Regions from separate parts of the Shewanella sp. HL-SH8 genome, predicted to be linked through region 1. Evidence: predicted binding sites of a transcription regulator. Region 1 holds the regulator's gene; the other holds the start of a gene.
What was found. Region 1 encodes sigma-54, which starts transcription at its own class of promoters, with help from an activator protein. Its sites were predicted from a motif close to GTTGGCACGNNNNTNGNNT; they were not measured.
Positions count from the first base shown of each region.

Region 2: glnA (glutamate--ammonia ligase) is a predicted target of sigma-54. The motif match lies at 2,475-2,493, and genes of this name have one in related genera.

Region 1 covers NZ_CP195039.1:869,879-874,514, forward strand. The annotation lists gene ACRWQN_RS03945 (HPr family phosphocarrier protein) at 1-187, opposite strand, end outside; gene rapZ (RNase adapter RapZ) at 221-1,078, opposite strand; gene ptsN (PTS IIA-like nitrogen regulatory protein PtsN) at 1,075-1,518, opposite strand; gene hpf (ribosome hibernation promoting factor) at 1,521-1,808, opposite strand; gene ACRWQN_RS03965 (RNA polymerase factor sigma-54) at 1,835-3,328, opposite strand; gene lptB (LPS export ABC transporter ATP-binding protein) at 3,489-4,220, opposite strand; gene lptA (lipopolysaccharide transport periplasmic protein LptA) at 4,217-4,636, opposite strand, start outside.
Region 2 covers NZ_CP195039.1:33,393-38,028, forward strand. The annotation lists gene ACRWQN_RS00150 (outer membrane protein transport protein) at 1-291, opposite strand, end outside; gene glnA (glutamate--ammonia ligase) at 945-2,354, opposite strand; gene typA (translational GTPase TypA) at 2,920-4,636, shown strand, end outside.

The DNA of each region.
Region 1 (4,636 bases):
TGGTTTTACCTAAGCCACTTTCAAGCATTAATAAGCCTAAAACACTGGCGGCGCTGGCCTTTTTATCACCCTGGATCAGGGTAACATTGGCATTGAATGCATTAGCAAGAATAGCCAGTTTGGTCGCCGCTCGTGCGTGTAAACCAAGCTTGTTTGATATGATGACTTGGCGCTGTAAAAGACTCATTTAGTTAAGTTCCGACAAGTAACTTTATTGCGATTATTTGTGCTTATTTATAAGCTCTCGGTGCCTTGCTTGAACAACATGTTTTTTACCACTTGAAAAACGTTTAGCAAGCTGGTCGGCGATATAAACTGAACGATGCTGGCCACCAGTACAACCAATAGCTATGGTTAGGTAGCTGCGGTTATTGCGCTCTAAGTGGGGCATCCATGTTTCAAATAGGTTTTCTATTTGCCAAATGAATTTATTTACCAGCGGTTGCTGGCCAAGAAATTCCTGTACGGGTTCATCTAATCCAGTAAAGGGGCGTAATTCTATTTCCCAATGTGGGTTAGGTAAAAAGCGTACATCAAACATAAAATCGGCTTCGGCAGGCATGCCATATTTAAAACCAAATGACTCAAAATTGATCACTAACTCTTTATCAACACTGCCCATTAAAATTTCACGTACTTGATCACTAAGTTGATAAATATTTAGCTTAGATGTATCGATAAAATGGTCTACGTATTCAGAAATAGGCGCTAGTAGCTCACCTTCAAATTGAATCGCATCTTGTAGGGACATATTCTTTTTCGATAAAGGATGTAGTCGTCGGGTTTCACTGTAACGTTTTAGTAGTGCCTCATCACTTGCCTGTAAAAAAAAGCTTATGACTTCCGTATCGTCAGATAACCACGCTAGCTGCTGCTGTAATACTTTACCTTGCTCTTCTATATTTCGAACATCAACACTTATAGCCACCAGTTCATTGGTGTTTCTAAGCTGTTCTAATAGCCGTCCAATTAAGGGCAGTGGTAAGTTATCAACGCAATAGTAACCTAGGTCTTCTAGTACCCTAAGTGCGACAGATTTACCTGAGCCCGAACGACCGGATACAATGACTAATTTCATGCTGTGATAACCTGATAGAGTTCAGTTGAGTTACTTGCTTTTCGTAACTGCTTAAGAATATGTTTATCCGATAACTTTTCAGCCATTGAGGATAGGGTACTGAGATGTTGCTGACACTGGTCTGCTGGCACCAGTAATGCAAATAAGAGATCCACTGGTTGTTTGTCGATAGCATCAAATGAAATCGCTTCTTCGCACTTTATAAAAACCGCGATAGGGCGAACGATGGACGTTAAACGACCATGCGGGATTGCAATGCCAGAGCCTATTCCTGTGCTACCCATTTTTTCTCTGGCCACTAGGCTTTCAAAAATCTCTTGTGAAGAGAGGGATGGGTACTGGGCTGCAGCTAAATCGCTGATAAGCTCCAGTACCTTTTTCTTACTGCCCGGTGTGGCACAGGAGGTGCATTCCGGCTGCAGGATGGTACTAAGTTCCATCATTAATGCTTAGTTAATTTCTCTTTGTGTTTAATGACCTGACGATCGAGTTTATCAATCAGGGCGTCTATAGCGTGATACATATCAGCATGTTCAGATGTCGCAAATACCTCAGCTCCATTCAAGCTGACTTTTGCTTCAGCTATCTGTTGTTGCTTTTCGACATTTAATACTACGTGGACATTATTGATCTGATCGAAATGTCGTTCAAGTTTTGTAAACTTACTTGTGACATATTCTCTTAGTGATTCAGTAATTTCAATATGATGACCCGTTAAGGTGATTTGCATATTTATCCTCCAATTGCCTAGGTAGATTATAAACTCTTACGTTGGTTTGAGGGAGGGATCATCATCGCTTCGCGGTATTTCGCTATGGTGCGACGTGCAACATTAATCCCTTGTTCTGCCAGAAGATCTGCCATTTTACTGTCGCTTAGTGGTTTTTTCTGGTTTTCAGCAGCAACCAGCTTTTTAATAAAAGCTCTAATTGCTGTAGACGAACATTCTCCGCCATCATCAGTACTGACATGGCTAGAGAAAAAATACTTAAGTTCGAACAGTCCGCGCGGTGTGTGCATATACTTTTGTGTGGTGACACGCGAAATAGTGGACTCATGCATTTCGACAGCTTCAGCTATGTCATTCAACACCATAGGCTTCATGGCTTCAGCACCGTACTCAAAAAAACCTTGCTGAAATTGCACAATACAATTGGATACTTTAAGCAGGGTGTCGCTGCGGCTTTCTAAGCTTTTGATAAACCATTTGGCTTCTTGTAAGTGACCTCGAATAAATTGAGTGTCTGTTGAACTCTTACTGCTTTTTGCCATGGCGGCATATTGTTGATTAATACCTATTTTTGGCATGTTATCAGGGTTCAATTCAACCACCCAACGGCCATTCTTTTTGGTCACTGACACGTCTGGGATAACATATTCATCATCCGGTGGGGTGATCATCGTGCCAGGACGTGGATTTAAAGATTGAATTAATTCAATTGCTTCGCGCAGCTCATCTTCTTTTAGCTTAGTTTTGCGCATGAGTGTGCGAAAATCACGTCCAGCAATCAAATCTAAATAATCTTTGATTAACATTCTGGCATTATCAATATGGGGCGTGTCTGGGGCAAACTGAACAAGTTGAATCAATAAACATTCACTTAAGCTACGTGAGGCGACACCCAGAGGGTCGAAATGTTGTATACGTTTTAGTACCGCTTCGACTTCGTCTAATTCGACAGAATCATCGCCCATAGCTTCTAAAATATCTTCAGTACTTTGGGTGAGATAACCTGTGTCATCAATGGCATCAATAATGGCTGTGGCAATAGCGAGGTCTGTTTCAGAAAAAGGCGTTAGATTTTTTTGCCATTCTAAATGCTCGTATAATCCTTCGGATGTTTCACCTTGGAAGGGCATGTCATCATTTGGCATGCTGCCAGAACCCGAACCAGGGCTTGCCATTGGGGAGGCGCTGTACACTTCATCCCAGGTAGTGTCCATTGGCAAGTCTTCAGACATTTGCTCTTTAGTCATTGACTCTGCGGTGTCGACATTTGAAGTGTCTTTTTCGACTACAGGTGCGCTTACTTCATTGAAGTCAGTTTCTGATAGGTCTTTTGAGTTATCATTTTTGTTGCTAAGTGCTGAAAATTCATCTTCCATTTCAAGCAAAGGATTGGAATCTAATACTTGTTGAATTTCTTGCTGTAACTCCAAAGATGATAACTGCAGCAAACGTATAGCTTGTTGCAGCTGTGGGGTCATAGTGAGGTGCTGACCCATTTTAAGTTGGAGTGAAGCTTTCATTACTGCTGATCCCTAGAAGAATTCGGCTTTCTACACTGATTAAAGTGAGTGATAGTCGCAATTTTTTAACAAATGGTTTTACTTTACCTATACACGATCAATTAACTTAGTCGCCAGAAACATTTTGCCAAGCAAGTGCTTCAGATCCTATTTAGATTAACTATAGCTTGAATTGTTCGCCTAAGTATACTGCTCGAACTTGCTGATTGTTGAGTACTTCAGTTGGGGTGCCTTCGGCAATCAAATTCCCCTGGCTAACAATATATGCCCGCTCACACACATCAAGTGTTTCACGGACATTATGATCAGTAATTAATACGCCTAGGCCACGGTGTTTGAGTTGCAGAATAATTTTCTTAATATCAATCACTGAAATAGGGTCAACACCCGCAAAGGGCTCATCTAACAATATAAATTTAGGATTGGCTGCTAAAGCGCGTGCAATTTCTACCCGTCGTCTTTCACCACCAGATAGCGACATGCCTAAGCTATCGCGAATATGGGTAATATGGAATTCTTCTAAAAGATGCTCCAGTTCCTGAATTCGCTCATCCGAAGTCATCGATTTTCGGGTTTGCAACACGGCCATAATATTATCGTGCACACTGAGCTTTCTAAAAATACTGGCTTCTTGTGGTAAATAGCCAATACCTTTTCGCGCACGTAAATGCATTGGGTCAGCAGTTAAGTCATCGTCATCAATTAAAATGCGGCCATGGTCACTTTTGACTAAACCAACAACCATATAAAACGTGGTCGTTTTACCTGCGCCATTGGGACCAAGTAGTCCGACAATTTGGCCTGTTTTTACAGTTAAGCTGACACTTTTAACCACTTGACGGCTTTTATAGCTTTTGGCTAAGTTCTCAGCTGTTAAGGTAATTTGGGTCATTGGTTACCTTGCTTTTTTAACGGGATTTCAGGTAATTTTTGTGCTGGTGACTCATCATTTTGGAAATTTTCCGGTTGAATAATGGTAATAACACGATCTTCACCTTTACCGGTACTTTCAGCGATAAGTTCCTGAGCATTGATATTGTAACGGATCACGTTACCAGTCACTTTACTGCCTGCTTGATCTAGCTTAGCGTTACCGGTTAATAACAGTCCAGTTGTTGCTAAGTCATAACGAATTTCATTGGCGCTTGCTGTACCTATGCGACCATCATCAAGTTCTTGTGAAAATGTAGCAGGGTTACCGGTCGCAATGAGCGTTTTAGTCTGGCCGTTTTCAGCTGAAAATGCCCGCAGTTCATCGGCTTCGATATTGATCGAGCCTTGGGTAATTTTTACTGGGCCGTTAAAAAT
Region 2 (4,636 bases), 840 kb from region 1:
CATAGCTTGAGCGCCCAATAAAGGAGAGGTAATCGCAATGTCACCCGTCACATCAATATTAGGCATGACATAAATGCCTCCAGCTGACAGTTGACGCCCGGTCAGATACGTTAACATTGCCGGATTACGTGATTGCGCAGACGCGTTATCGGCCATTGCCGCTTCACCTGCAAATGCACGACCTAAGCCGGTTGATGAATATTCTGCTAACTGAAAACCTGCAGCTTGAGCTTGTGAAGTCGTGCCAAAGACAATAGCTGATATTGCCAAAGTGATTATTGTTTTTTTCATTATCATTCTCTTAGTTATTGTATTTAACCTCAGCTCAGGATAACAAATGCATATCAAACAGCTCTTTGCACCGCTAACTGTGTTGAATTTACTTGCAATAGGCTAGCTGTTGACGCGTTAGTTCGCCTTATTACCAGCGCAAAGCTCAAGTTTGAGAGTAAACATCTGAATTTAAATATTTAAATCCCGCTTATTCATCCCTTAACCCAAGTTGAGGTTATTTATATCTGCCTTTAACCCAAAATCACTTTTAGAGTAATTGCTCGGCATTTATACGGCGCAAGTTTACGGATCTAAAACGCCATTGCAACCGCAAGCGTACAAATGCTGGATCACAAAATGATTGATATTACTGATAACTTGCTCACAAGTTATTCAATAAACAAAAGGATATCAACGAAGTGTTGGCTGAATAGTTATAGCCAAATAACATGTAATTTAATTATTTATATATATCAATAACTAATGATAAAAAATTGGTTAATTCTAACGCACACGAGTTAGCTGAATTTAAAACAGAAATTCGCAAAGCATGAGTTAAAACAGAATGAGAAAGGTTGTAAATAATTGTAAAAATAACTTAATAAAAAGCCCCGCAATCTATGCGAGGCTTTTTTTATCACTTAACCGCTAACAAAGTTAGCGCGTTAATATTATAGGCTGTAGTACATTTCAAACTCTAATGGATGAGTAGTACGGGCTACACGCTCAGCTTCTGCAGTCTTCAAAGTGATATAAGACTGGATGAAATCTTCACTGAATACGCCACCTTTAGTTAAAAACTCATGGTCAGCTTTCAAGTTTTCAAGCGCGTTTTCTAAAGAAGTTGCAACTTGTGGGATCTCAGCAGCTTCTTCAGGCGGTAAGTCATACAAGTCTTTGTCCATGGCATCGCCAGGGTGGATCTTGTTTTGTATACCATCAAGACCTGCCATTAATAATGCCGCAAAACCTAAATATGGGTTTGCATGTGGATCAGGGAAACGTGCTTCGATACGACGACCCTTAGGGCTTGGCACTACTGGAATACGAATAGATGCACTACGGTTACGCGCAGAGTAAGCTAACATAACAGGCGCTTCGAAATGTGGTACTAAACGCTTATAAGAGTTAGTGCTTGGGTTAGTGAATGCGTTCAATGCACGAGCGTGCTTGATAATACCACCAATGTAGTAAAGCGCTAATTCACTTAAACCAGCATACTTATCGCCAGCAAATAAGTTGACACCGTCTTTAGCTAAAGATTGGTGTACGTGCATACCGCTGCCATTGTCACCTACGATAGGCTTAGGCATAAAGGTCGCTGTTTTGCCATAAGCATGCGCCATGTTATGAACAACATACTTAAGAATTTGGATTTCATCCGCTTTCTTAGTCAAAGTGTTGAAACGTGTTGCAATTTCGTTTTGGCCCGCTGTCGCCACTTCATGGTGATGTGCTTCTACAACTTGACCCATTTCTTCAAGTACTAAACACATTGCAGAACGTAAGTCTTGTGAAGAATCAACTGGCGCAACTGGAAAATAACCACCTTTCACCATTGGACGGTGACCTGTGTTGCCATCAGCGTATTCTTTACCAGAGTTCCATGCAGCTTCTTTCGCATCAATCTTCACGAAACAACCTGACATATCAGTACCAAAACGAACGTCATCAAATAAGAAGAACTCAGGCTCAGGACCAATCAATACTGTATCAGCAATACCGGTAGAAATTAGATACGCTTCTGCTTTTTTAGCGATAGAGCGTGGGTCACGGTCGTAACCAGTCATAGTACCAGGTTCTAAAATGTCACAACGGATAAGTGCTGTTGTTTCTTCGGTGAAAGGGTCTAAAACAAAAGTAGTTGGATCAGGCATTAATACCATGTCTGATTCATTGATGCCTTTCCAGCCTGCGATTGAAGAACCGTCAAACATTTTACCGTCTTCAAAAAACTCTTCATTTACTTGATGAGATGGAATAGAAACGTGCTGTTCTTTACCTTTAGTATCGGTAAAGCGTAAGTCAACAAACTTAACTTCTAACTCTTTAAGTTGCTTTAATACTGATTCAACTGACATTCTCAAGCCTCCGGTAGGGTCAAGGGTATTCCCTTCTAATATTTAATATTACTGTTCACCAAGTTTTATTGACTCAGCAAACTAATGTAAAAAAATGATGTCCACATGATGACGTTTACTTAGCTATTATCATGCCAGATATATAAGCATCTGATTTATATAAATTTGATATTTTTAGATTTTCTCAAAAAACAAAGTCTGCACCAAATAGATCCATTCTACGCACCATAACAGTGCACAACACCAGAGTGGTGCACGCCAGTTTGATTATATAGAGACTGAAACCCAAAAAGTGCGTACAGATAACAATTTACTGAACAAAATAGCGAAAACTGTGTTTTACATCTTTTGTAACCTAGCCTACGTTAAGGCGATGATAAAGTTTATATCACTAAATTAACGGCAAATTTATAGCACAATAAGACGAAAATATGAGGTGTTCAAAAAAAATCCTATCTACTGAGGCCTTGCTGGAGTAGAATGGCACGCTTTTTTATGGTGGCTATCATTAAATAGTTGCTGTAAATAATCCCTTTTTTTGTTTGATGGTATAGAGGTTTTATCCGTGCTAGAGAATTTACGTAACATCGCCATTATTGCACACGCCGACCATGGCAAAACGACCCTGGTAGACAAATTGCTTGCGCAGTCTGGTACCCTTGCTTCACGTGGAGAAGCGACTGAGCGTGTGATGGATTCTAACGATCTTGAAAAAGAACGTGGGATCACCATTCTGGCAAAAAACACTGCCATCAAATGGAACGACTACCGCATTAACATCGTAGACACGCCTGGTCACGCCGATTTCGGTGGTGAAGTAGAACGTGTTCTATCTATGGTTGATTCAGTATTATTGTTAGTTGACGCAGTTGATGGTCCAATGCCACAAACTCGATTTGTGACTAAGAAAGCGTTTGCTCAAGGCCTAAAGCCAATCGTTGTGATTAACAAGATTGACCGTCCTGGCGCTCGTCCTGATTGGGTTATTGACCAAGTATTCGATTTATTCGACAACTTAGGTGCAACTGACGAACAGTTAGACTTCCCTATTGTTTATGCTTCAGCATTAAATGGTTTCGCGACCTTAGATCCAGATGTAGTTAGCGAAGACATGACACCACTTTTCCAAACCATCGTTGAGAAAGTTTCTTTCCCAGACGCTGATTCGGAAGGTGCATTCCAAATGCAAATTTCTCAAATCGATTACAACTCATACGTGGGTGTTATCGGTATTGGTCGTATTAAGCGTGGTAACGTAAAAACTAACCAACAAGTGACTATTATTGGTGCTGATGGTAAGAAACGTAACGGAAAAATGGGCCAGGTATTAGGTTACATGGGTCTAGACCGTACTGAAGTTGAAATTGCTAACGCTGGTGACATCGTGGCAATTACAGGTTTAGGTGAGCTTAAGATTTCTGACACTATTTGTGCAGTGACTGAAGTTGAAGCGTTACCGCCGTTAACAGTTGATGAACCAACACTAACGATGACGTTCCAGGTAAACACTTCTCCGTTCGCGGGTAAAGAAGGTAAGTATGTTACTTCTCGTAACATTCTTGAGCGTTTACAAACAGAACTTGTTCACAACGTAGCACTACGTGTTGAAGAAACTGACAGTCCAGATCGTTTCCGCGTATCAGGTCGTGGTGAATTACATTTATCAATCTTGATTGAAAACATGCGTCGTGAAGGCTACGAATTAGCGGTATCACGTCCAGAAGTAATTCTTAAAACTGTTGATGGCGAGCTACACGAACCATTCGAAACTGTGACTGTTGACGTTCAAGAAGAACATCAAGGTACCGTAATTGAAAAGTTAGGTGTGCGTAAAGCTGAAATGAAAGATATGCAGCTTGATGGTAAAGGTCGTGTACGTATCGACTTCATCATCCCAAGCCGTGGCTTAATTGGTTTCCAAACTGAGTTCTTAACTGCAACTTCAGGTACTGGTCTAATTTATCATTCATTTGATCACTACGCTCCGCACAAAGGTGGCGATATTGGTCAACGTGCTAACGGCGTATTGATTTCTAACGCAACAGGTAAAGCATTAACATTCGCACTATTCGGTTTACAAGACCGTGGTCGTCTGTTTATTAGCCACGCTGCTGAAGTGTATGAAGGCCAAGTTGTTGGTATCCATGCTCGCTCTAACGATTTGACGGTTAACTGTCTTAAAGGTAAGCAGCTAACCAACATGCGTGCATCAGGTACTGATGAAGCACAAGTGTTAACTACACCGATTAACTTAACGCTTGAACAAGCACTTGAGTTCATCG